Linked DNA regions of Methylocaldum szegediense. The protein of the gene in region 1 interacts with the protein of each later gene in a pairwise test. Links are inferred from orthologs where the notes say so. Each region holds a gene or a part of one and is shown on either strand. Other genes may lie near its edges.

Region 1 (9,606 bases):
TACCGAAGAATCGACCGAATTGGATAGCGCACAGATCCGCCGCCTGAATCAACTGAGCAGGCAAGGCGTCAGCTTGATCGAGAAACCGATCCGCGGCCGTGACTTCATACCCTTGGTCAACATGAGTTTGACACTGAGAAACGAGCGCCACCTGAGACGCAGCCAGGAGGAGCAACTTTTGAATGAACTCTCCGAACGCAAGATCATGGAAGCTCGATTCAAGTATCTGGTGGCTCACGACGAGTTGACCGGCCTTGCCAATCGGCGCAGCCTGGAAAAGAGACTTCAACTCGCCATCCATCGGTGCCGAAATTTCGATCAGGAGGGCGCGTTGCTGTATTTGGATTTGGACCGGTTCAACATGATCAACGATCTCGAGGGGCATGAAACCGGAGATCGGTTGCTGGTGGAGACGGTCAGCCTGCTGCACGGCACGCTAGAGCCGGATCACATTGCTGCCCGCATCGGTGCTGATGAGTTTTGCATACTCTTGGAAAACGTCACACAGCAGGAGGCCCTGGCTATTGCCGAACGGCTTCGCCAAGCTTTGGACGGATTCCGTTTTGTCACGGGACAGGACAGCTATCACATATCGGCCAGCATAGGCGTGACGCTCCTGGAATCGCGCCGCATAGCTAGCCATCCGAGTGTGTTGATTGCGGAAGCCCATCAAGCTTGCTACGTGGCGAAAGCGAACGGGCGGAATATGGTTCAGTTGTACAACGACAAGGACACGGAGGCCTACACTCGGCGCAGCGACATACTATGGGTGCCGTTGATCCGAGAAGCTTTGATGGAAAATCGCTTTTTTCTGGTGTTTCAACCGGTCGTCAGAGTTTCGGACGGCGCTATCACGCACTACGAAGTTTTGATTCGAATGCGAGGCAAGCGCTCGGACGTGTTTGCGCCTGGGGAATTCATCCCGGTCGCGGAGCGTATGGGTTTGATTCACCACATTGATCTATGGGTGGTCGATAAAGCGATCGATTTTCTGGCTTCACTGCCTGAGAATCAATCGCATGTAAGTCTTACGATTAACCTCTCGGGCGTGGCGTTTCAGGATCAGTCCCTGTTGCCACTGATCAAGCAAAAACTCGAGATGACTTGGATTTCCGCATCCCGGGTTGCGTTCGAGATCACTGAGACGGCGACGGTCGCGAATTATCAGCAAACTCGGGAGATGATCGCGCGCATAAGAGCACTGGGGTGTCATTTCGCTTTAGATGATTTTGGTGCCGGCTTTAGTTCGTTCGATTACATCAAGAAATTCCCCGTCGATTACCTGAAAATCGACGGGCAATTCATAAAGAATCTACTTCATGACGAAACCGACCAGGTACTGGTCAAGGCCATGATCGATATTGCCCGAAAGCTCGGGAAGAAGACCATCGCTGAGTATGTCGAGAGCCCCAAGGTTCTTTCCCTTTTGAAAACGCTGGGCGTAGATTATGTTCAAGGTTATCTGATCGGGAAACCGGAACCCTATCTGCTCGATAAAACGACAATCGCGATCGACGAGATCGCAGGTTCTTCACAGTCGACCCAAGCAGCGTAGCCGAATTTGCCGTTTTGGTGTCAGGTTCACTAGCTTAGGCCCTGATGGGCATCATCATTGTTCTCCCATGCGAAACATCAGACGTGGTAAGCGGTTACGCAAGACGCGGTCATCTACTTTGTCGTTGTTGAGCAGGTCATTCCGGCGTGTGTTGGTGTATTTATCGCCTTTTGTTGTCGCCGGCGCGGTCGGCTATCTGGCATACGTAGATCATACGGTGCGCCAGCAGTTTGAAGGGAAGCGCTGGTCTTTGCCCGCGCGGGTTTACGCGAGCCCGGTGGAGTTGTTTGCGGGCTATGAATTGAGTGCGGATCGGCTCGAATGGTTGCTCGAACAACTGAAATACCGATATGACCCAAATTTGGCATCGCAGGGGACATATTTCCGAAAGGGCAACGAATATGCGCTGAAGACACGAGATTTTCGGTTCTGGGATAAGTTGGAAACCTCGCGCAATATACGGGTGCGATTTGACGGCGGGCACATCAGCTCGGTCAGCGATGCCGTAGACGCCAGGCCGTTGGCATTGGTTCGCCTAGATCCGGTTCAAATCGGCAGTTTCTACCCCGCTTTGAAGGAAGACCGTATTTTGATCAAGCTCAATCAAGCGCCAGAGGTCCTTCTTAAGGCTTTATTTTCGGTGGAAGACCGGGAGTTTTACGAACATTTCGGAATTTCCTTCCGAGGTATCGCTCGAGCAATGTGGGCCAATATTCGCGCTGGAGCGATCGTGCAAGGCGGTAGCACCCTGACGCAGCAGTTGGTGAAAAACTTCTTCCTCAGCTCAGAGCGTACCTGGTGGCGCAAGCTTAACGAGTTGGTCATGGCTTTGGTGCTGGAAGCGCGGTACTCCAAGGATGAAATCCTTGAAGCCTATCTGAATGAAATCTATCTCGGTCAAGATGGGGCCCGAGCGATACACGGTTTCGGTTTGGCGAGTCGCTATTATTTCAGCCGCTCGCTGGAAGAGCTGGAACTCCACCATGTCGCTCTGCTGGTGTCCCTGGTACGGGGACCTTCGTATTACGATCCGTTCCGATGGCCGGAAAAGGCGCGGAAGCGCAGGGATCTAGTATTGGACGAGATGGTCAAACAGGGACAGCTTTCGGCGAGTGAGGCTGCGGCAGCGAAGGCCAAGCCGCTAGATGTGGTGAAGAATCCGCACCAAGCCATCAGCCGTTATCCCGCGTTCCTGGATTTGGTCAAGCGACAGTTGCAGAACGAATATCGTCCCGAGGACCTGACCTCCGAAGGGCTTCAGCTGTTTACGACTCTCGATATCTTTGCGCAGCATTATCTCGAGTCTGCCGTTGAGACTACGCTGGCAAAACTCGACAAGCAGACTCGGTCGACGCAATTGGAAGTCGCCGTGGTCATGACTCGCCGGGCTACGGGAGAAGTCGCCGCATTGATGGGATCAAGAGATCCGCAAAATGCAGGGTTTAATCGCGCGTTGGATGCGGAACGTCAGATTGGTTCGCTATACAAGCCGGTCGTTTATTTGACGGCGTTAGAGGAATCGCAACGTTATACGCTGGTTTCGCCCCTGCAAGACGTGGAGGTCCGTCTCAAGAACCCCGGGAGTCGACCATGGGCGCCGAAGAATTACGATCATCGGGAGCACGGTATCATTCCTTTGCATAAAGCCCTGGCGCATTCCTACAATTTGGCGACAGTCAATTTGGGAATGGAAGTGGGCGTTGCCCGTACGGCAGAAACGCTTAGACGGTTGGGCGTTGAAAAGCCGGTGGAGTTGGTGCCGTCGCTATTACTGGGCACGGCTGCGCTTACGCCGTTTGAAGTTGCCCAGATGTACCAAACGTTAGCCAGCGATGGCTTTGTGGTTCCTCTGCGGGCTATTCACGCGGTGGTTTCGCAAGAAGGAAAGACCCTGCAGCGCTACGGCATTAGAGTTAAGCAATCGATCGATTCGGCGGCCGTCTACCTCGTCGCTACCAACCTGCAAGAGGTGATGCGTGAAGGTACCGGGAAGCTTGCTTATTCCTATTTGCCCCGAAATTTCGATATGGCGGGGAAAACCGGAACGACCAATGATCTCAGGGATAGTTGGTTTGCTGGTTTCGCCGGCGATTACTTGGGTGTCGTGTGGGTTGGTAGGGACGACAATAAACCGGCAAAGCTCACCGGGGCTCAGGGAGCACTGCCGATCTGGGCATCTGTCATGCAAAAGGTGAGCAGGGAGCCGCTTGAATTAGAACCGCCCGAGAACATCGAATTCGTTTGGATTGACACTGCGACCGGACTGCGATCGGAGGAAAGTTGCCCAAGCGCGATCCGTTATCCTTTTATCGTCGGTTCTGCACCGGTAGCGGTCTCGCCGTGTGGTCGCCCGTCGATTCCGGCTGGCGGAGAATCGTGGGGTCGACCATTGTTCTAGATCGTTTCAATCGCGCTCGTAGGTCAAAATAGGCCTGGCGGCAATTGCTGCCGCCTTCGGTTCGGGTGAATGGATGCATGTTTAGTTGTAGATCGGCAATCCTGTGCTGATCAACCGGTTACCCCAGCTGCACCATCGGGAAAGGTGGCTTCGGCGCTCCCGAAGACACCGTTTGCGATTGGAAGAAACGTCTGCGTTACTCGCGAGTGTACGTACAAGTACGTAGGAAAACGCTCTAGGTTCTGCGGAGATGGGTGATGACGGATTTCGGCGTCGATGGCGCTTCTTGCAGGTTCAACTTATCCATCAGTGCGCTTGCCTCTGCTTTCTGTTGTTCGTTGCCCATCTCCAAAACGTCCATGAGCATATCCAGCGCCGATTGTTTATCATCCATATCCGCATAAGCCTTGGCCAAATCCAGTTTGGTTTCCATCGGGTCCATGTCAGTGAGCGGGGCGAAGTCATCGCTCTCTTCTTCCACAAGGCTTCCGATGTCATCCGTATCAAAAGTCTCCCCATCGCCTGGTATGGATGATGCCAGGTCGAATCCGAGCTCGGATGTTTCTAAGTTTGAGACGGACTCAGAGCCTTGGTTCGACGCTTGATCTTGCTGAGCATCGTTTCTGGCCAGCTCACGTAGGATATCATCGATAGATGGGTCCGTTTCGCCCTGGATCTGGCTTTCCGCGCGGAAGTTTGACCGGTCTGCATTAAAAGGAATCAGATTGTCGAGCTTCGGCAGTTCATTGCCAGTTTCCAAAACTTCAGCGTCAGCCTTGGAAGCTTCAGCATCTAAGGAAACGAAATCAAAATCCAACATTTCATTGTTGGAGGCGGTTACGACGTCGCCCGACTCCGTCTTATTCTCGTGCGTTGCCGTTGCGGCTAAGTCCGGCACGGTATCGTCCGTGGCATTTCCGGATGCCTGCGAGTAGTGCTGGCCTTGGGAATCGGTCTCCAACTTGCCGGTATCGAACTCGATCAAATTCTCGAGATCCGAGTGTTCCTCTTTAGCGTGACTGGTGCCAACGACAGGCTCTTCTTGTAATTCGATAGTGTCCAAATCGACAACGGATTGTTTGTCGAGTGACGTGGGAGGTACGTCGGAGCTGTTCACATCGATTTGGAAGTCCAAGGAAACATGCTTTTCCTCGGCGGACTTAGATGTCTCCGTTACCTCGTCGTCGAAACGCTTCAAATCCTCGATCAACTCGTCGGTGAGGTCGATAGCGCCAAGCACCTCGCTCGGGTTTGAACCGAAGACCGGAACCGGGCTCGTGGACGACGAACCAGCAAAGAGCGGACTGCCGGGACATAGCTCCCGCCCCATCTCCACCACGTTTTCCCAGAAGCTCGCATTGCTGTCCTTGCCTTGTGCTTTCAGCTCTTCCGCAAAACGCTCGAAAGCTTCGCGATTTTCGGTGGCGTAGTGGATTTCCAGGAGTTTCAGCTTGCATTCGTCCCGATCGGGATACTGCTCAATGGCGTTGCGGATTAAATCCTCGGCCTGCTTGTAACGGCCGTATGCCAAATAGACATCGGCTTCGGCAATTGGATCGATCTCGTCCGTTTCAGCGCCCAAAGCATCGAAATCACTGGGTGTAAACTCGCTCAGGAAAGACGTTTTCGCAGTGGCGGTGGAATCCGAAACCGTGGAGTCAAATTGTTTCAGTGTTTTCGATTTTTGTAGGTTTTCCTTTTCGGCCGCGATCAAAATACTTTCGGTTTCTTCGATCATGGCCGCTCGGCGGCGAGCGAGCAGCCAAGGTATGACTCCCAACAGCATCAGACCGGCCGCGCCACCGACAGCATAGGCGGGCTGTTCAAACAGCTCGTCCCAGATGCTGGTTTCCATAACCTGCGGAGCCGGGGTCGGCTTCGGAGGAGCAAGCTTCGGTTCTTCCGGCGTAATATCTGAGGACGGAGGCGGTTGAACCGCTTTCTCGGTGTCGTCCGTTGTTAGGGCAGGCTGTGTCTGAGCGTCGGTCGGGCTGGACGGTTCTGCCTTCTGTTCAGGTGTCGACTGAGCGCTTAATTGTTCGGGACTCGGGACATCTTTTCCGGTCGGCTCGGTCAGGGGCTGTTGTTCTTGCGATTGCTGCAGCAGAGCGATTTGTTCATCCTTGAGCGTGATCAGGCGATGCATCTCGTTCAGCTGCTGCTCGAGAGCTGACAGGCGGGAACGAAGTTCCTCGTTTTCTTGTTTGAGAGTTTCCGCGATTTCAAGCGCGATTTCGCCTTTGGATTTTCCGGTTCCGCCCGCAGTCCCAACCACGGCTTCTTCGTCCTTGGTCTTGTGGTCGGATGGGGCGAGGAGTTTGAGTTGGGCCTGAGTTGGACTCGTGGTGCTACCGTCAGCGTTCAGTTTTTGCTGTTTGCTGCTGCGGCTTGCGAGCTTTCCGGTTCTGCTGTCGTTCCACCGGGCAAGCTCTGCGCGCGCTTCAGAGCTAGTGACTTGCAGAATAAATTCGCGATCAGGAATTTTCAGGATTTCCCCCGCTTTCAGAGTATCCGGCGTGTCCCCGTAAAATGCTTGCGGATTATTTCTGTAGAGGGCAATGACCATTTGTTCGTGTGTAACGTCCGGGTCACGATTCACGAGTTTGGCGATCTCCCATAGCGTGGAATCTTTCTTGACCGGTCCATATTCGGACCCGCTGACCGAGCTTTCCGGCGCCGCGGACGCGGTCCGAGCCGTAGCACGAAGTGTGGTATTGCCGCGCGACGTATTTGTCTCGGCGGGTTGCCAGTGACGGTCCATCGGTTGCTCATAGACCGATGGCACATCAGCGTCGGCGAGCGCGTGGTCGGAAAAGGTAGCCGGCGGGTCCAGTAGCACGGTATATTCGCGAATCACGCGCCCGCGAGGCCAGTTAACCTCCACCAAGAAACTCACGAACGGCTCGCGCATGACATCGTTGGAACTGACTTCGATAGCGTAGCTGCCGTCGGGTTTCTGTACGGCGTTGAAGCGCAGCTTGGTAAGAAAATAGTGCCTCTCCAGTCCCGCTTTGGCGAAAGCTTCCGGCGAGGCTAGCGTGACCTTGACGTCCGCTAAGGAGTCGTCGCCGGAAAGCACCAACGGAATTTCGGCACTGAGGGTTTGATTCAATGTGGAGCGTAGCCTGATGTCGCCGATACCGAGCGCGCTTGTGCCCATTGGGGCCAACAGACTCATCATCGCCAAGGTTGTTGATAGCTTACGCACGTATTGCCGCTCCTTTATCCAATCGTTCCCGCGATTTGTGGTATAGCGGGACTTGCCTAGATTGCTGAAGGAAAGCTTAGACTAGATGAACGTTTTTACCAGCACCTCGGCGATCTGGATGCTGTTGAGCGCCGCGCCTTTACGCACGTTGTCGGCCACCACCCACAGGTTCAAACCACGCGGGTGGGAAATGTCTTCGCGGATCCGTCCGACGAAAACCGCATCGTGTCCGGCTGCCTCGGTTACCGCGGTCGGATAGCCGCCGGGCTTGCGTTCGTCGATCACCGTCACCCCGGGAGCGCGGCTGAGCAGGTCCCGCGCTTGTTCGGCGGTGATTTTTTCCCGGGTTTCGATATGAACCGCTTCCGAATGGCCGTAAAACACGGGTACTCGCACGGTGGTCGGATTCACCTGAATGCTGTCGTCGCCCATGATCTTGCGAGTTTCCCAGACCATCTTCATTTCTTCCTTGGTGTAGCCGTTATCCATGAAGATGTCGATCTGGGGCAGGGCGTTGAACGCGATTTGTTTCGGATAGACTTCGGGCTTGATAGGTTTGCCATTGAGCAATAGGGCGGTCTGATGGCTGAGTTCCTCTATCGCCTTTTTTCCGGTTCCGGAGACCGCTTGATAGGTGCAGACGTTGATGCGTTCGATACCCACGGCGTCGTAAATCGGTTTCAATGCGACCAACATTTGAATCGTGGAACAGTTCGGATTGGCGATGATGCGCCGCGTCTTGTACTGCGCGATGGCATCCGGATTGACTTCCGGGACCACCAGAGGGATATCAGCCTCGTACCGGAAACAGGACGTGTTGTCCACCACCACACACCCTGCTGCGGCCGCCTTAGGCGCGTAGATAGCGGAAACCGACGCGCCCGCCGAAAACAGGCCGATCTGCGCTTTGGAAAAATCGAACTCGGCCACGTCCTGGACGGTGAGATAGCTACCTTTGAATTCCACCCGCTCGCCGGCGGACCGGGAACTGGCCAAAGCGTACACTTCGCCGACCGGGAAGTTGCGTTCTTCAAGGATGGACAGCATGGTCTCGCCCACGGCACCGGTGGCCCCTAATACTGCAACGTTGTAAGATCTACTCATGGGAAAACTCGTTCGGAATCATCGGTTCAACGATCGTAAGGCCGATACGATGGCATCGCCCATTTCGGCGGTTCCGACCTTCTTCATACCTTCCGAATAAATGTCGGCGGTCCGATAACCTGCATCCAAGGCGGCGATCACCGCCTTTTCGATCCGTTCCGCGGAGGCGGCGTCGTCAAAACTGTACCGCAGCATCATCGCCAGAGAGAGCACCGTTGCGATCGGATTGGCAATGCCTTTGCCGGCGATGTCCGGCGCCGAGCCGTGAATGGGTTCGTACATGCCCTTGCTGTTTTTGTCTAGCGAGGCCGAGGGCAGCATGCCGATTGAACCGGTCAGCATGGCGGCGCAATCCGAAAGGATGTCGCCGAACATATTGTCGGTCAGCATCACGTCGAATTGCTTGGGTGCCCGCACCAGTTGCATCGAGGCATTGTCGACGTACATGTGGCTGAGTTGAACGTCCGGGTATTCGCGACCCACCTCGGTCACAACCTCGCGCCAGAGTTCCGTGCACTCCAGCACGTTGGCCTTGTCGACGGAGCACACGCGTTTATTCCGTTTTTGTGCGATCTGGAACGCGATGTGGGCTATGCGTCGGATTTCCGACTCGCTATAAATTAAGGTGTTGAAACCTTCCCGCTCGCCTTTTTCGTTGACGCGGCGTCCCCTCGGCTTGCCGAAGTAGATGCCGCCGGTCAGTTCCCGGATGATCATGATGTCCAGGCCCGAGACGACTTCGGGTTTCAGCGTCGAGGCCGCGACCAATTGCGGATAGAGAACGGCCGGGCGGAGGTTCGCGAACAGTTCCAATTCCGCTCGTAGCCCCAAGAGGCCGCGTTCCGGTCGTACCGAATAATCCAACGGTTCCCATTTCGGACCGCCGACCGCGCCCAGAAGCACGGCGTCGGCTTCCTTTGCCAATTTCAGGGTTTCCTCCGGAAACGGCGTGCCTTTGGCATCGTATGCGGCGCCGCCGATCAGAGCTTCTTCCGTTTCGACGTCGAGTCCGAATTCTCGTCTTAAGCAGTCGAGAATTTTTGACGCCTCGGCGACGATTTCCGGTCCGATACCGTCGCCGGGTAGTACTGCGATCTTCTTGGTCATGCGATTGCTGATGCTTTCGTGGATTCTATGGACTTAGGCATATTCCGGGAACAACCAGGGTGCGGTTTCGCGGCGGCGCTTTTCGTAAGCCCGGGTCTTATCCGCATGCTCGAGGGTCAGGGCGATGTCGTCCAAGCCGTGGAGCAGGCGGTGTTTCCGCGACGGATCGATCTCGAAGTGGATCTTTTCGCCGTATGGTGTGGTGATGGTCTGCGTTTCCAAATCGACGCTGAG
Region 2 (17,211 bases), 580 kb from region 1 along the record:
CTGCGACATTGCTCAACATATGGAGAAAGGAATGAAAGGACAACTGGTCGTGGGTAAAGGTAGCGGTACGTTCCCCAGCATTCCCGGTCTAACCGATTTCGCCGTCCCCGATAATTACGCACCGATGGAGACGGTAGCGGCTACATCCGTACAACCGGTGGCGTCAGCTCAGCCAGCGGTCAACCAACCGTCAACTACACCTGAGCCCCAGTCAAACACCGGTATATTTCTTATCGGCCTAGCACTCGGCTTGTTCGGCACACCATTTGCCGTCAGCAATTTCAGACAGCGTTTCAAAGGAATGAGCTCGAAAGACGTTGTCCTCTACGGAGCCAATCTCGGCAAGAGCTTGTTTGATCAAGCGGTCCATTTCATCGTCTCCACCTACCGCAGCTTTAAAAAGTAAGAAGCGGACCGCAGTCCCCGTTGCGAGGTTCTCTTTCAGGTTAGAAGAGAACCTCGCAAACAGGTAGAGTTCTCTCGCCTTCTCCTTCCAAAGCGCAAAGCTATTGGTTTTAGCCCTTGGGCCGCATCGGCTTCGTTCATCGACAGCTGGCTTGCTTTAGCTTCTAATATCGCGGTTGCGATGGCGTAGCGCCTCCAGAAAATTTTTCAGACACGCCTAATTGATCACCCGCGGCAAGAAGCTGTGTTCGTCCGGTTCCACATCCGATAGTCCACGATCGTACCAGTGCTGGTCAGTTTCCCCGTCGATGCCATCAATTATCGGGGTGGACAAACGCCCTCCTCCGGCACACCCAACTAGCGCGCCCTATACACCCGTCGGCGATTTTCCGTATCCATCGCTCCCGAGCGGCATCGACATCACTAGTCTCGCCGATAGCATGCCGACTCGATAACGCTCCTACACGCTCGGCAACAAGCGATGCAGCACCACCGCCGTATATCGCCGAGGTGCCAGCGGAGACAGTCATTTGTTGGATATTTCCGTTAATTGAAGTGATTTTCATTGACACCTCTGATGTTTTAGTCCTGGAAGCCCTCCAGAACCTTAAGGGTTTTAGCCTTCACTGCGGCGGTGTGTCCCGTTTTTGCCAGCGTCACGCATGCACGGACGAAACCTGCTCCGATGAGCCTGGTGCCGCACGTGGCTGGCTGTTTTTGCAATAGTCCCACGAAGAGGTCAAGCGCTGACTCCGACACCTTCCAGTCATCACGGAGTCTTGCATGCGAGGCATTCAGCCACTCGCCGAAGTCCTCTGCCGATATGTCGGAACCGCTCCACTTGCGCAGCCGGGAGAGCAATGGTGAGGTCATTAATATCGAGCTGAAGCAAACCGCGTAATTTTCTCAAAACTGCAACGTCCAAGGACGCTCTACTCCGCGCCATCGGAAACTCCGAGCGGATCAGGAGATTCACCGGAGCTATGACGCCAACCGGGCGATAGCGAATTTCTTCGACAAGGCAGTCATCCATGCCGGCTTGCAGCCGCTCCCGAGTTCGGCCTTTCCGTGTGCGAAAAGCCGAACCCGAGACCGCCGCACGGCGCTGCTAGGTCACCGATACTCCGGCCTGCGCCAACGCGGACTGTTCGTGCCAGTACCGTACTTGCCTCAGATGATCGTCTTCCTCGGCTAATGCCGTCCGAAAATCGGTCGCCATTTCGTCGAGGCCCAACTCGCCCGCCAGCCGGATCAGCATTTCCCAGCCCGCGTGATCTACCAGTTCGGCGGTAAGCATCGCTTCCAACGACTGATCTACAGAGGTGCGCGGATCGCTCAAAACCTTGAGCACCCCACTTGACGCGACCGCGCTAACATCCGCCCCGGGCGTCTGAGTCGTCGGATCGGCGCCTAACGATTCCAGTGCCTTGGCCACCAGCTTGAAATGCTCGGCCTCTTCACGCCGAAAACGTTTGAGCGTGTCGATGGAAACCGGCGAACCGACCTCCGCAGCGGTTTCACACTTGTTAATGAGATAGTCATAAAGGCGTGTACCGGTACGCTCGAATGCCAAGCGTTCGCCCAGTTTATCGATCAGGACCTCCGGATGTTTGCCGGTCAGTTTCTGGAGAGTTGCCTGAGCCATTCCCTTCAGCGTACCCGGTGCCGGCACCGAACCGATGGGTTCCGATTCCCGAATGTAGGTGCTATCGAGCGCTGCAAGCGCCGATTCGTCGCCGGACGAACTCGGCGGGACCGATTGTGCTGCATCGATCATCCGCTGGCTGTCTGCCGGTGACATGGCGATGCCGGTACGATTCTTGGTGCTCATCTCCACTGATTTTTCCATAGTTCCACTCCTCCTGCGGTTTCTTGCGGTTCAGGCGACCCTTCGATTCAGCTCGGTGCCGGGAGACCACTGGTATCCCGCCGCCACCGTTTGTGAAGGCGACCCTTCCGAATTCATCTGGCGCCGGTATTCCAAGGACGCGGCGTCCTCCTGGGCCTTGTCGACGAATTGCGTACCCCGCGTGCGCAAATCGAGTTCTTGGTCGAGTACCTTGCGTACGAACTCGCGGTTGCTCTTGAATGGGATCGGATCCGGAAGCGTGTCTGAAATCACCTCGGCCGGATCCCGTCTTTCATACGTCTTGAACAGTTCCGACACATAGGCGAAGTGTCCAAGCTCATAATCCAGGAAACGCTCCCAGATCGCTTTGATACGCGGATTGGATTCCTGTTCCACGCAGCTGTAGTAGTTATAGGCTTCGGTCGCTTCGTGCAATAACCATTTTTCGAGCCAGGCTTCGGTCGGATCGATGATCGACTCATATTGGGTGACATGTTGCTCCTCGATCGAGGCGATTTCCGCGTACAGCTGCCGCGCGACCGGATCCGCATAGGTGGGTCCGATGTTGGCGTAGAAATCATGGGTTTGATATTCCGCAGCCATGATCGTAGTGGCGTGCAGCTTGCTGATCGCGGCGGCCTTGGTTCGATCGTAGTGCTCGCGCAAATCGTTCTCCGGCGCTCGATGCTCGTCCACGGTCGGCCTTCCCGGAATGATGTCCGTGTGGGACTGCAAAATGTTGTTCGCGTCCTTGCCCTCGAGCCTATCGAGCAGCGCCGCATAGCGGTAAAGGTGGTCGAAATCTTCCAGTAACCCGAAGCGGTAAACCTGAGCCAAATAGCTGTCGGGCTCGTTCTGCGCAACGGCTGCCGTTACTTCGACCGCGACTTGCTCGTAGGCGATCGTTGTCTCCAACGGCGAATGATCCGCGGAGATGAGCCAATTGACAGTTGTCTGCTGATGCTGTTCCGTGCGCCTGACCTTTGCCAAGGGTACCTGTAAGTCTTTGTTCATGCGTGCGCACATATGCTGAAAACGTAGCGCCTCGGTTTCTAATCCGTTCATAAGGATGATCCTGACCCGAGTGAATGCCTCGTCATCAAGCTTGCTGATGGGCTTCTGAACAATGTCTTTCCATGTGAACTTCTGCTTTTCAAGGGGAACTCCCCTCGAATCGAAAAGTTTTACGGCCATAACGCCTCCTGTCCAAATGTAGGTAGGTCCGTACTGAAGTATGGCGTTTCGTTTTCGAAACACTCTTGAGTATGACTGTGGTGAAATGAACGGATTCAGGCGTTTGTCCTACGTGTATTCACCTACCGGGAACGACCGACCGCTCGTTTTCGGCTGTTGAAAAGCTTATCTGTGTGGGCCGTCCGCTCTGCACCTGGCTGCTTCGGCTACCGATCCTCCGGCAGCCTGTTACCAAAGCTTCCCTCGGGTATAGGCCAACTCCTCGCCTGGCCACGTTGCACCCATCAAAAGTTCCACCACCCGCTACCTGACCGTAGCGAATTGGACCGGGTACCTGTAAACTGGCACGCCCGGGAGGAGGGGTGGCGCTTTCTTGCGCCTTAGGAGCAACGAGGAAGCTTGCTGGTGGATCCATAGGATCGACCAGACGATTAGGCAGACATTTTTGTGCGGCAGTTCGAGAACCGAGGCGCTAAAGATTTAGGGGATCAACTATGAAAAAAGCCGGGTTGATCGCTGTGGGATTGCTCGCAGCAATATTTTGGGGCGATGTACTGCTGGATGCTTTTGTTACGGCGGTCGAACTTTTGCTCGAGACCGTCGAATTGATTACCGAGCATGCCCTGGAGGCTCTCCTTGCCCTCACCCCGTACGAAGCCCAAGCGGTTACCGCATGGCTCGGGCTCGGAATCCTAATCGTCGTTCTTTTTTTCGCATTCAAGAAGCTGAATTTGGTCTATCAGCGCGCCAAGTCGTTTTTTCCCGTTTGGTGGCAAGCTCAAAGAGAGCGGGTCCGGTTCAGCTGGACCGGAATAACCTGGCAGCTCGCTCTGACAGGAATAACACTGATGCTCCTGCTCCTTTACTTTTAGGGCATTTTCATCCCGCTGTTCTGAGCAGCCAAGGCGATCACCCATCGGGTTCGACCGCCGCCGCGATACGTGATACTGCTCCAGCGGGATAATCGACTGGTGGGCTCAGAATTTTCGACCGTCTGCGCAGGTACGGGCAGCCGCGAATGGTGCCTCACGGCCACTTCAGGCTCCCGCTGCGCGGCTGGCCTTCCTGCGCTCGTGCTCCAGGAGCAGCTTTTTTCTAAGGCGGATCGATTTCGGCGTCACTTCCACCAGTTCATCGTCATCGATGAATTCCAGAGCCTGTTCCAGGGTCAGCTTGATGGGCGGAGTCAAGATAATGTTCTCGTCGCTGCCCGCGGCACGGATGTTGGTCAGCTGCTTGGCCTTGGTGGGGTTCACCACTAGATCGTTGTCGCGGGAATGGATGCCGATAATCATGCCCTCGTAGACTTCCGTGCCGTGTTCGATGAACAGCCGTCCGCGCTCCTGCAGGTTGAACAGCGCATAGCCCAAGGACTTGCCCGTCACCATGGAAATCATTACGCCATTGGTACGCTGTCCGATCTCGCCCTTCTTGACCGAACCATAATGGTCGAAGACATGATATAGAAGCCCAGTGCCCGAGGTGGCGGTCATGAACTCGGTCTGAAAACCGATGAGCCCGCGTGACGGGATCATGTATTCCAGCCTTACCCTGCCCTGCCCATCCGGCATCATGTTCAGAAGATCGCCTTTGCGCTCGCCCAGTTTCTCCATCACGGTGCCCTGATTCGCTTCCTCCACCTCGATGGTAACGAATTCATAAGGTTCGCAGAGTTCGCCGTCGATTTCCTTGATGATGACCTCGGGACGCGACACCCCAAGTTCATAGCCTTCGCGCCGCATGTTTTCGATCAGAATGGAGAGATGCAGTTCGCCGCGTCCTGAAACTTTAAATTTGTCCGGATCCGACGTCTCTTCCACACGCAAGGCGACGTTGTGCAGCGTCTCGCGCTGCAAGCGTTCACGAATTTGGCGCGACGTGACAAATTTGCCCTCCTTGCCCGCAAAAGGCGAGTTGTTGACCTGGAAGGTCATGCTGACCGTAGGCTCGTCCACGGCTAAAGGCGGCAGCGGCTCGACGCAGTCGACGGCACACACGGTATCGGAGATTTCCAGAGCATCGATGCCGGTGAAGGCGATGATGTCGCCGGCATTGGCCTCGGGCACCTCGATCCGCTCCAGCCCCTTGAACCCGAATACCTGCAGGATGCGCGCGTTGCGCTGCCGGCCATCGCGGCTGACGACGGTCACTGGGGTATTGGTCCTGATCGTACCGCGCTGAATACGGCCGATCCCGATCACGCCGACATAGGAATTGTAATCCAGCTGACTGATCTGCATCCGGAAGGCACCCTCCGTGTCGACCACGGGTGGCTGCACCTTGTCGATGATGGTTTGGAACAGGGGGTCCATATTGCCTTCCCGGATTTCCGGGCTGAAACCCGCGTAGCCGTGCAGAGCCGAGGTGTAAACCACCGGAAAATCCAGCTGTTCCTCAGTCGCTCCCAGCCGGTCGAACAGATCGAAAGTCTGGTCCAGCACCCAGTTGGGACGGGCACCGGGGCGGTCGATCTTGTTGATAACCACGATGGGCTTTAAGCCCAAAGCGAATGCCTTTTGCGTCACGAAACGGGTCTGCGGCATGGGTCCGTCGACCGCATCGACCAGCAGCAGCACCGAATCCACCATGGACAACACACGCTCCACTTCGCCACCGAAATCGGCGTGTCCCGGGGTGTCGACGATATTGATGTGATAACCCTTCCAATCGATAGCGGTATTCTTGGCCAGGATGGTAATCCCGCGCTCCCTTTCCAGGGCATTCGAGTCCATGACCCGTTCTTCCACTTTTTCGTGCGCGGCGAACGTGCCGGATTGCTGGAGTAGCTTATCGACCAGCGTGGTCTTGCCGTGGTCTACGTGGGCGACGATGGCGATATTGCGTAGTTTTTCGACCATAAATCTGGAAAGGCAGATAAACGCGGGGGAGCTAAGTAAAACTCGCTATTTTACCAGATTAGCGGCTTTCTCAGTTCCGAGCGACGTTTTTCCACATAATGCTGGAGTTGCGACCACTAGCCCCGTCCAGTTTGCGCTACGTGGGACATTACGTCGGATAAGGAAACAAACAAATACTAGATAGGGTGCTTTTCAGTTTGATAGCTTGAGTGAGCCCGGGAAGCCGGCGGCTTGCGACGATCTCCGCGGTTCCGTCGTCACCGGAGCCGACTAGGCCAAGACGGCGGTCATCGGGCGGGACGCAAAAAAATTCCCGATATCCCTTCTTCGTTCAGCGTCAACTGATCGCATGCCCAGCAGCGTTCGCGTCGGCGATGCGCCTCCCGGAAGCGGGCTTTCCCCAGCTCCGAGGGGCGTATCGTATGGAAAGTCGGGCTCCCTCCCCTCTCAGCTCTGCTCCCAGGGAAGGCCGTGATAACGCCATCCGCCCACGCTGCTCCGGTGCTTGTGCTCGTCCAGAGGACCCTCGAAGCCTTGTTCGATATTTGTCACATCCGAGTAACCGGCACTCGCTAGCACCTTCGCGGCTTCAAGCGAGCGCTGTCCGCTACGGCACAGAACGAACAGCGGCGTATCGGCATTCGGAACGGCTTGGCGGACGCGCTCGACGAAATCCGGGTCGGGTTTCCAGTCCGGAGCTCTTTTCCACGGAATATTGACCGCGCCACGAGGATGCCCCACGTAGGAAAACTCCAAGGGATCGCGGACATCCAAGAGCACAGCTTCAGTTCTTTTTTGGAGAACATCCCACGCTTCGGGCGGCGTGAGGCTTTTTACGGTTGACATCGATTCACTCCTTCTGGTTCAAACGGACCGGACACACGTCTCGAAATCCACTATGTCTTCCGGCCTACGAAAAAAGCCTGGTTGCGGGCGCCACGAGCGGGATCGCCGATTTGCCCCTCTTCTCGATAAAACACCAGCCTGAGACTTGAGAACAAGCGCAGCAATTCATTCGTATCGAGCAGGAAAGCCGGGTTTGTCGGCCCGACCTCCGCTACCTTTTCACGCGTGTAAGTCTGATAAAACAGTAAGCCGCCGGGCTTCAATGCCGCACTGATGGCAGGCGCCAAGGATCGTTCCAGAAAACGGCTGACGACGATGACATCGAACGATTCCTCCACCGGTGGGCATTCCATGACGTCCCGAATCTCGCTGCGAAGAGCCACACCAAGCCGCCGGGCATAAGCGTTCAAACGGCGGATCGCTTCCGGAGAAATATCCCAGGCATGGGTGTCCAGCCCTTGCTGCGCCAAGAATAGTGCGTTTCCACCCAGCCCACAGGCAAAATCCAAGGCAATCCCGGCAGCCGGAAGAAGATGGGCGTTGTCCGCCAGGACCGGCGCCGGTTCCGGAATTGCATCACCCGTTTCGCGGTAGATGCGGTCCCATTTATTGCGAATCGCTGCTCCGCCTTCGTTCATACAAGCGATTAAAACGGTGGTTCGGTCGCCTGAAAGATTTGTTCGACCGTGGGGATCAGTTTCTTGTCGAGCAGGAACATGATGACATGATCACCCTCCTCGATCACCGTGTCATGGTGAACCTGGATCACTTCGTCGCCCCGAACAAGCGCACCCATGACCACGCCTGGCGGAATCTTGATCTTATTGATGGGAATGCCAACCACCTTCGAACTGCCCCGCCTCCCGTGAGCGACCGCCTCAATCGCTTCCGACGCACCGTGCCGTAGCGAGTGGACCTGAACGATGTCACCACGCCGAACGTAACGCAGTAAAGCACTGATCGTCGCTTGCTGCGGGGACAGGACCAGATCTACGAGCGAAGAATCGACGAGGTCTGCATAGGCGCTCTTGTTCACCAGGCTGATCACCCGGCGGGCGCCTAGGCGTTTGGCCAGCATGGCCGACAAGATATTCGCCTCGTCGTCGTTGGTAATGGCGCAGAAAATGTCAGTGTTCTCGATATTCTCGCTGAGCAGAAGTTCCTTATCCGAAGCATCGCCGGCCAAGACCACGGTATTGCTCAGGTCGGCGGCGATCTTCTGGGCTCGCTTATAGTCTTTTTCGATCAGCTTGACCTGATAACGTCCTTCCAGCGCCTGAGCCACACGCTTGCCAATATGTCCACCGCCGGCGAACATCAATCGCTTGTAAGGTCGTTCGAGCTCCCTGAGTTCGCTCATAACCGCTTTGATTTCCTCGGACGAGGCGGCGAAGAAGACCTCGTCACCCGACTGAATGATCGTCTTCCCGTTGGGAATGACCGGCTGGCCGTTGCGAAAGATCGCCGTGATGCGCGCGTGCACATTGGGCATGTGCTGATGAAGTTCGCGAATCTCCCGGCCGACCAGAGGCCCTCCCTGATGAGCCTTGACCGACACCATCCGGACCCGCCCTTCGGCAAAATCCAGCACCTGGGAAGCTCCCGGATATTCGAGCAGCCTCTGGATGAACTGGGTGATGATCTGCTCCGGGCTGATGACCACATCGATCGGAATGGTTTCGGGCGAAAAAATGCCGGGATAGCTGAAATATTCGATGGCGCGGACGCGGGCGATTTTTCGCGGAACCTTGAACAGAATATCCGCCATCAAACAGGCCAGCATATTGGTTTCATCATCGCTGGTCACAGCAATGAGCATATCGGCCTCATCCGCCCCGGCGCGCTTCAACACCGTGGGATGCGCCGCATTGCCCTGAACCGTGCCGATGTCGAAGCGGTCCTGCAAGTCCTTCAATATGGCCGGCTGCGTGTCGACCATGACGATATCGTTCGCCTCGCTGGCCAGGCTGGCGAGCACGCTGCTTCCAACCTGCCCGGCGCCTAGGATGATGATTTTCATTATCGAGAGCAGGAACTGAGACGACGAAAACGGTTAGCGGCAAACGCGAGAACCACCGAGGCTACCGCTTTTCTCGAAATTTGATCCCCAAAGCATTGAGCTTCCGATACAGGTGGGTGCGTTCGAGACCGATCGCATGAGAAAGGCGGGCAACGCTTCCGCTGTATTTTTCCAGGTGATATTCGAGATATGCCTTTTCGAACCTTTCGCGCGCCTCCTTGAGCGGCAGGTCGTAAAAATCGGGTTGGCCGGCAACCGCGTCGGCTTCTCCCAAGGACTCGCCCAGAGCGGCTTTCACTTCGTCCAGCTCGACCTCGTCCCCGCTACCCAGGATCAACAGGCGTTGCACGAGGTTCTTGAGCTCGCGAATGTTGCCATGCCACGGATAGTGCCGCAAAAAATTCTGAACCGGCACGGGAAACTTTCGGAATGGAAGTTTCTCCCGGCTCACGAAATAATCCACATAGAACCGCAGCAGCTCCGGTATGTCCTCGCTATGTTCGCGCAAGGGTGGAACCTTGAGCGTGACGATGTTCAAAAGATAATAGAGCTCACGCCGAAAACGGCCGGCCCGAACTTCTTCCTCCAGCGACTTCCGGGTCGACGCGATGATGCGCACGTCCACGGTGATCAGCTCACTCCCGCCGACCCGCGAAAACGAGCTCGACTCCAAGGCGCTGAGAAGGCGCAACTGGGTTTCACCTTCCATGTCGGCCACTTCGTCCAGGAATAGCGTTCCGCCGTGCGCCTGCTCCAGCAATCCGTAGTGAATCCGGCCATCTTCCACCCGGCCGAAAAACTCCTCCGCGGAGTACTGCGGTGCGATCGTACCCACCCCCACGTCTATGAAAGGACCGTCGCGCCGCGGGCTGTTGGCATGTAGATAACGAGCTAGGGTTTCCTTTCCGGTGCCTGGTTCGCCCACGAACAGCACCCGCGCATCATGCTGAGCCAGACGCTTGATTTGGTCGCGCAAACGCTCCATGGCCGCGCTCTTGCCGACCGGTTCAATCGGGATGTCGACGCGCCGCTTTAGCCCGATGTTTTCCCGCTTGAGTCTGGCGTTTTCCAGTGCCCGGTCTACGGTAACCAGCAGCTTGGCCATCGACAGCGGTTTTTCGAGAAAATCGTAAGCCCCGAGCCGCGTGGCTTCGACCGCCGTCTCGACCGTCGCGTGGCCGGACATCATGATGACGGGGCACAACTGGTCTTCCTGAAGCCATTCTTTCAGTAAGGTGATGCCGTCCTCGTCCGGCATCCAGATATCCAGCAATATCAGGTCCGGCATGCGCTCCGCCCTGCACTTGCGCGCGGCGCTCGCGTTTTCGGCTACGGCAACCTGATACCCCTCGTCTTCCAGAATTTCCTGAAGCAGTTGGCGGATGTCCGGCTCGTCGTCCACCACCAGAATGTTCGCTTTGACCACCTCTCAAACCTCCACCGCCATCCCGTGCGCCGCCGTCGATTCGGTCGCTATGGGTAGTCGTATGAGGAAGCGCGCGCCTTCGCCGCGCTCCGAAATCAGCCGTATGGTTCCGCCATGTTCCTCGACGATCTTCTTCACAATTGCCAATCCCAATCCGGTACCTTTCGATTTGGTCGTCACATAAGGCTCGAAAATCCGGTCGGCTTGCTCGGGTGGAATACCGGGACCCGAGTCGTGCAGCTCGATTTCCACGTAGCAGTGGCGGTTTTCTTCGACCTTTCGCGTCTTGATGTTCATTTTACCCAACACACCAGGGGCAATGGCCTCCTGAGCGTTCTTGATCATATTGTGCAGAACCTGCCGGATTCTGACGGGGTCTACATAAATCGGAGGCAAGGCCGGCACCAGATCGAGCTCGAATTCCAAACCGGATTGAGGCGGATAAAGCGCCACTACCTCCTCGATGAGCATGTCGATATCGATACGCTGCAATTGAATGATCGACGGCTTGGCGTACTCCGAGAAAGCATTGACCATCGTTTTCATTGCCTCGACCTGTTGCACGATGGTCCGGGTGGCGCGGTCCAGCACCTCGGCTTCTGCCGTTTCCAAGCTCTTCGACAGCTTGTGCTTGAGACGTTCGGCCGAAAGTTGAATCGGCGTGAGTGGATTCTTGATCTCGTGCGCCAAACGTCGAGCCACTTCACTCCACGCGGCCTGACGCTGAGCCTGGATCAGCGCAGTCACATCGTCGAACACTACGACGGCGCCTTGTGATTCACCGTCCGGACCGAACAGCGGCGTTCCCCGGCACAATAATTCCTGGCGACCTTTTGGCCCAACAAAGGGAATTTCTTCGCGCCAGATGCTTTTCTCTTTTTCCAGCCTGTTTCCCACGATCTGCATCAAATCGGTTAGATGCGGCTGTGCTTTCGTCAACTCATCGATCGTCGCGCCGACGCTCTTGTCGAGCTCGGCGTGAAGAATGGCGTTTGCCGCTTGATTGGCGGTCAGTAATCTCATCGATCCGTCGAAGCTCAACACGCCGGAAGATAGATTAGCCAATACGGTTTCCAGATAAGCGCGCTGGCGTTCCACCTCCTGCCGGGAGTGCTGCGCCTCGTCCCGCGCCTGGGCGATTTTCTGCGTCATCGCGTTGAACGACTCCACCAAGAAGCCGAGTTCGTCCTTGCGTCTCACCGGCAAGCGCTTCTCGTAATTGCCTTGAGCCACGGCTCTCGTGCCTTGGGCGAGATAGCGGACTGGGGCGACGATGCGGCGAATGCTGAGAAAAGCCGACCACATGGCCGCCAAGAGACTCAAAAGCAGCACCAACGACAGAGTCAGCGAAAATGTCAGCTTCAAGGATCCGCGCAGAAAGGTAAGCTCTTTGTAATGAACATACGCGTCCTCCACGGTTTTCGCGAGATCCGCCACACGCAAAGGCACTGGGTAAATGCCTTGCAGGTATTGCGCATCGTCTCCGGCAACGGACACAACCGCCCTGATCTGCAAGCCGTTGCCAACGTCGGATTCGAGCCCCACGTAGGATTTACCCTGCTTGACTTGGAGTAGGACGGCGGTTTCCGGAAAATCCGGAATGATTCTTCCGGTTTGGCTCCCGATAAACGCGATGATGCGTCCTTGCTTGGAAAAAACCGTTAGCTCTCCCTCTTCCGCATGACTGCGCAGTTCCGCCAAACGTATCGGCACCAGCCCTTCCGGCGACCCTTCCAAGCGTTGGGCCATCTGTTCGGTCTGCTTCAAAACGGCGCGCATACGTTCGTCCAAAGCCGCCTGCCCCAATTGCAGAGCGTCCTCCATGGCCTGGTCGATGCGAACGTCGAACCAACTGTCGATACTCTGCTGAAGGAACTGCATGGAGTAATGAAACACGATGGTGGCCGGGGCCAAGCTCAGCAGCGTGAACAAAAAGACCATGCGCAGCGTGAGATTGTAACCGGCCGCTTTCCGCTTCAACTGCTTCAGCAGCCAATAGACATTGGCACCCACCAACCCCAAGAGCAGCACCGATCCCAGCGAGTTGATCAAGACCAGCCAGGAATACATTTTTCCGAGCTGGGAGGCGTCTTGGGTCGCGGTGCTCATAAGATGAAGCGACACCAGAAGTGCCGAAAACAGCACCAGGATCGTCAGACTCAGCGGCGGTCTCAGTCTGCGACGCGCCATCGGTACCAGGAACTCCCGAGATACCAACTTGGAGAAACGTAGGCGACCGGTCGCAAAGGAAGCGGCAAGGACTCTATATCCAGATTCACCGACAGGCTCGCGTCGTATCGATTGCCCTTGACGATGCGATCGCTTGACAAAGCGAACCAGCCCCTGACCGCCCCCATAGCTTCCAGCAGAGCCCTCAGGCTCGCAAAGCTCTCAGTGTTTCCGCCATCGTGGATGATCTGGAACGACCTGCCCAGGGGATGATACAGAATCCGGAACCTACGGCTTTCGCTTAGGATCGTCTCATCCAGCCAGTAATGGCGGTGACGTTTGATCTTCAGCCGCATGACGAGCGTTAAAGGCACTCCGTGCTTTAGGGCTTCGAGGGCGGACTCGCTGAAACGATAATCGATATCCGCATTCAACGTGTAAATTTGCCCGGACGGTACGAACTCGGCGCGTATGATGCGGAACCCGTAATCCGCGCAAACGGCATCGAAGGCCAACAACAGGCCGACAAGAAAGCCCCATTGACGCAAACGGTGGAGCACTATCAGATTTTCGCTATACGAGCATAATAAAAACCGTCCATCCCCTGGTCTCCGGTCAATATCTGACGGCCATGGCTGACGGCCTCCCCCCACGTCGCCTTGATCGGCACATCCAACGCATCAGAGTGGGTCTTAAGAAACTCGGCGATTCTCGCTTCATTTTCCTGACGTAAAACGGAACACGTCACGTAAAGCAGTCTTCCGCCGGGCGCCAACAGCGGCCAGACGGCATCCAAAATTCGCCGCTGCAGGTCTTGCAATCCGACAAGGTCGTCGGGCGTACGCAATACCTTGATATCCGGATGGCGGCGTATCACTCCGGTGGCGGAACAGGGCGCATCCAACAAAATCCGATCGAAGGCCCGACCGTCCCACCATGCGCTAGGATTTGTCGCATCGGCAGTTAGCACTTTGGCAGTCAGACCGGCGCGCGCGAGGTTGTCGTGAATCCTCACGACCCGCTCCGGAGAGACGTCGACCGCGACGACTTCTTTCAAATCGGGACAAGCTTCGAGAATATGCATCAATTTGCCGCCCGGAGCCGCACAAACGTCGAGCACACGCAAACCGGACTCCAGCTCCAGCAACGGTGCAGCTAATTGAGCGGCAGCATCCTGCACAGATACCCAACCTTTCGCGAAACCCGGCAGATTCTCGACCGGCACCGGGCTTTCCAAAACCACGGCCGTATCGCCTATCGGAGAAGCATAGGCCGAAATGCCTGCCCGGGCCAATTGATCCAGATAGGCAGCCCGCGTGATCGTCCGGCAGTTCACCCGCACAACCATGGGTGGTGCCAGATTGTTTTGCCGCAGAATCTCTGCATAACGGTCCGGCCAGTCCTGCTGTAACGCAGAAACCAACCATTCCGGATGAGCTTCCGCGATCGCCTCCCTTTCCGCTGACCGGGCTTCCAGCGTCGCTTGTTCCCGCAGATAACTACGCAAAATCCCGTTCAGAAACGGCTTCGCCCACGATTTTCGTCTTGCCGCCGATACCGTCTCGGTCACCGCAGCGTAGGGCTTCACCCGCATGTACTTCAGCTGATACAGACCGAGCATCGCCAGCATCCGGATGTCGAGATCCTTGACTGGCTTTCGAGTCAGCAGCGCGACCAGATAATCCAGCCGCCAGTACCAGCGCATGACGCCGTAGCATAGCGCTTGTACAAACGCACGGTCGTTTTCCCGAGGAATCTTGGGCAGGGTGGATTCGAGCGCCTGGTTAAGGGTTTTCCGTTCTCCGACAACCTGAACGAGCACATCGGCCGCGAGTGCACGTGAATTCAACTCCATCAGCCCAAGCGTTCCAATTTGACTGGATGAGCGTTCAAGAACGCCTGCGCCGACATCCGCTTCCCACCTGGAAGCTGCACTTCCAGTAGCCGTAGCACACCCTGGCCGGTCGCGACATCCAGCGTCCGATCGCGTTCCAGAAGCGTTCCAGGCTCGGCCGATGCTGGCTCATCCAGGCTTTCCGCCCGCCAAATTCGTAAGGTCTGCCCGCGGTAAGAGGTTTCGGCTACGGGCCAAGGATTGAACGCTCTGACGCGGCGTTCCAGCTCTACAGCCGGCATGTTCCAATCCAGACGCGCCTCATGCTTTTCGAGCTTCGCCGCATAGGTGACTTGGGTTTCATCCTGAACCTCCAGCCTCACCGTCCCGGCCTCGATCGCAGGCAATACCTCCGCCAGCGCTTCCGCACCGAGCCGAGCCAAGCGATCGTGCAGTTCTCCGGCCGTTTCCAAAGGCGCTATTCTGCAGATCTTCTTATGCAACATCGGACCCGCATCCAGCCGTGGTTCCACCTTCATAATGGTAATGCCCGTCGTCTCGTCGCCCGCCAGAATCGCCCGCTGTATGGGTGCGGCCCCTCGCCACCGCGGCAGCAAGGACGCATGGACATTGACGCAACCCAGCCGGGGAATCTCCAAAATCGGTTGGGGCAGGATAAGCCCGTAAGCCACCACCACCATCAAATCTGCTTTGAAAGATCGTAGCCGCTCCTGCTCCTCAGGGTCCTTCAGCGTCACGGGCTGATAAACGGAAACACCGCGCGACTGCGCCACCTCCTTGACCGGGCTCGGCTTGAGTTTCCACCCTCGACCTGCAGGGCGATCGGGTTGGGTATAGACCGCACAAACATCGTGCGGACTCTCCAAAAGCATTTCGAGGGTAGGAACAGCGAACTCCGGCGTACCGGCGAATACGATCTTCATAAGTGGAAACGGTGAATGGCTACGACGCAAGAGCGCGACCTACGCCGTCGCGCAGTTCATAGGCAGGACCCACTCTGCCTGGAGCGAATCCTTCTCCCGGCAAAATCGGGATATCCGGAATCAGACAGCCGCTCGTGCTTTTTTCTGCGGCTGTTGAGAAGCTCTCTGCCGCTGCTCCTTTTTCAGTTTCTTACGGATAAGCTGCCGTTTCAACGGCGAGAGATAATCGACGAACAACTTTCCATCCAGATGATCGATCTCGTGCTGGATGCACACGGCGAGAAGCCCATCGGCTTCCAGCTCAAAAGCGTCGCCATTTCGGTCCAATGCGCGAACCTTGACCGTTTCGGCTCGGGTTACCTTTTCAAAAACACCGGGGACCGATAGGCAGCCCTCGTCCATTTCCTCGCTTCCACTCTTCTCCACGATCTCGGGATTGATCAGGCAGACCGGGTTGTTCTTCTCCTCGGACACATCGATGACCACGATGCGTTTTTGGACATTAACCTGCGTTGCGGCAAGACCCACGCCGGGAGCCGCATACATCGTTTCGAACATGTCGTCCACCAGGCGCTTGATCGACTCGTCGACCTCTGCTACGGGAGCCGCCTTCTTGCGGAGCCGGTCATCGGGAAATTCGAGAATGGTTAAGATGGCCATAACAATAATTGTGGACGCAAAATGCGTAAGTCCAATTCAATGGAATTCTAACGAAATTCAACTAGACTTTGAACGCCGTCCATTAAGACTCGGTTCCTTTTTGAAAGTTGCACACACCCTATCGCAAACCGGGGCGTGCAGCGGGTCCGGCACTTCCCCACGCGAAAACGGTGGCGTACGCATGCGGCGAGCAGGAGAAAAGATGACGCTTCGAAGCTTTATGAGTATTGGTTTATCGTTCGTCGTCGGTACGGCGTTGGCCGATCATATTCAGCTCAATCCCGATCATCCCGACCGTTACACTGTAGTGCGGGGCGACACGCTCTGGGACATTTCTGGCAGATTCCTGAGCAAGCCGTGGCAATGGCCGGAGATTTGGCACAACAACCCGCACATCCAGAACCCCCATCTGATTTATCCTGGCGACGTGATTGCCCTGAGTTACGTGAACGGCGAGCCGCGCCTGCAAGTCGAGACGCCGTCCGAGGTTCGTCTGAGCCCGGAAGTCCGAGTCAGCCCTATCGAGCGAGCCATACCCGTCATCCCGATGGACGCGATTCGCCAATTCCTATCTCGACCTCGCGTGGTCAGTGAACGCGAATTGAGAGAAGCACCATACATCGTGGACTTCGTCGACGAGCATATCGTCGGCGGAAATGGAGACCGGGTATACGTGCGCGCCATCGAGGAAGGAACAACCCAGGCATTCACCGTGTTTCGACCGGGCACGCCATACAGGGACGCCGTCACCGGAGACATTCTCGGTTACGAAGCGGTTTACGTGGCCGACAGCCAACTGGAACGCGCCGGTGATCCAGCGACGCTACTGTTGACCCGCGGCGAGCGCGAAGCAATCATTGGCGACCGGCTCCTGCCGGTCGAGCAAGAAAAAATCCAGCTTCGGTTCGAGCCACATGCGCCCGATCGCCCCATGGAGGCTCACATCATCGGCGTCCTAGACGGCGTCTCGCAGATCGGTCAATACCAGGTCGTGGTGATCGATAAG

What was found.
Region 2: the proteins of QEN43_RS04530 (region 1) and def interact in binary tests that used the Escherichia coli proteins (3 or more experiments, as listed by UniProt). The link is inferred for Methylocaldum szegediense from one-to-one orthologs.

The regions. Positions count from the first base shown.
Region 1 is NZ_OX458333.1:1,059,988-1,069,593, forward strand. Bases 6,255-9,228 are described here. They hold QEN43_RS04530 (aspartate-semialdehyde dehydrogenase), read right to left. Parts: upstream 8,266-9,228; coding sequence 7,243-8,265; downstream 6,255-7,242. Other genes in these bases: QEN43_RS04525 (FimV/HubP family polar landmark protein), read right to left, coding at 6,255-7,134; leuB (3-isopropylmalate dehydrogenase), read right to left, coding at 8,284-9,228. Also shown: QEN43_RS04515 (putative bifunctional diguanylate cyclase/phosphodiesterase), read left to right, coding at 1-1,555; mrcB (penicillin-binding protein 1B), read left to right, coding at 1,704-3,953; more of QEN43_RS04525, read right to left, coding at 4,189-6,254; more of leuB, read right to left, coding at 9,229-9,372; leuD (3-isopropylmalate dehydratase small subunit), read right to left, coding at 9,406-9,606.
Region 2 is NZ_OX458333.1:1,630,255-1,647,465, forward strand. The notes cover bases 14,436-17,211. They hold def (peptide deformylase), read right to left. Parts: upstream 16,206-17,211; coding sequence 15,666-16,205; downstream 14,436-15,665. Other genes in these bases: rsmB (16S rRNA (cytosine(967)-C(5))-methyltransferase RsmB), read right to left, coding at 14,436-14,622; fmt (methionyl-tRNA formyltransferase), read right to left, coding at 14,622-15,545; QEN43_RS06990 (LysM peptidoglycan-binding domain-containing protein), read left to right, coding at 16,408-17,211. In the rest of the region: QEN43_RS06915 (cupredoxin domain-containing protein), read left to right, coding at 1-406; QEN43_RS06920 (hypothetical protein), read right to left, coding at 988-1,278; QEN43_RS06925 (ferritin-like domain-containing protein), read right to left, coding at 1,514-2,254; QEN43_RS06930 (hypothetical protein), read right to left, coding at 2,285-3,448; QEN43_RS06935 (hypothetical protein), read left to right, coding at 3,943-4,320; translational GTPase TypA, read right to left, coding at 4,486-6,306; QEN43_RS06945 (rhodanese-like domain-containing protein), read right to left, coding at 6,754-7,152; QEN43_RS06950 (class I SAM-dependent methyltransferase), read right to left, coding at 7,203-7,790; Trk system potassium transporter TrkA, read right to left, coding at 7,799-9,172; QEN43_RS06960 (sigma-54-dependent transcriptional regulator), read right to left, coding at 9,234-10,598; QEN43_RS06965 (sensor histidine kinase), read right to left, coding at 10,602-12,788; QEN43_RS06970 (DUF4390 domain-containing protein), read right to left, coding at 12,770-13,327; more of rsmB, read right to left, coding at 13,330-14,435. UniProt on the Escherichia coli protein: Removes the formyl group from the N-terminal Met of newly synthesized proteins. Requires at least a dipeptide for an efficient rate of reaction. N-terminal L-methionine is a prerequisite for activity but the enzyme has broad specificity at other positions.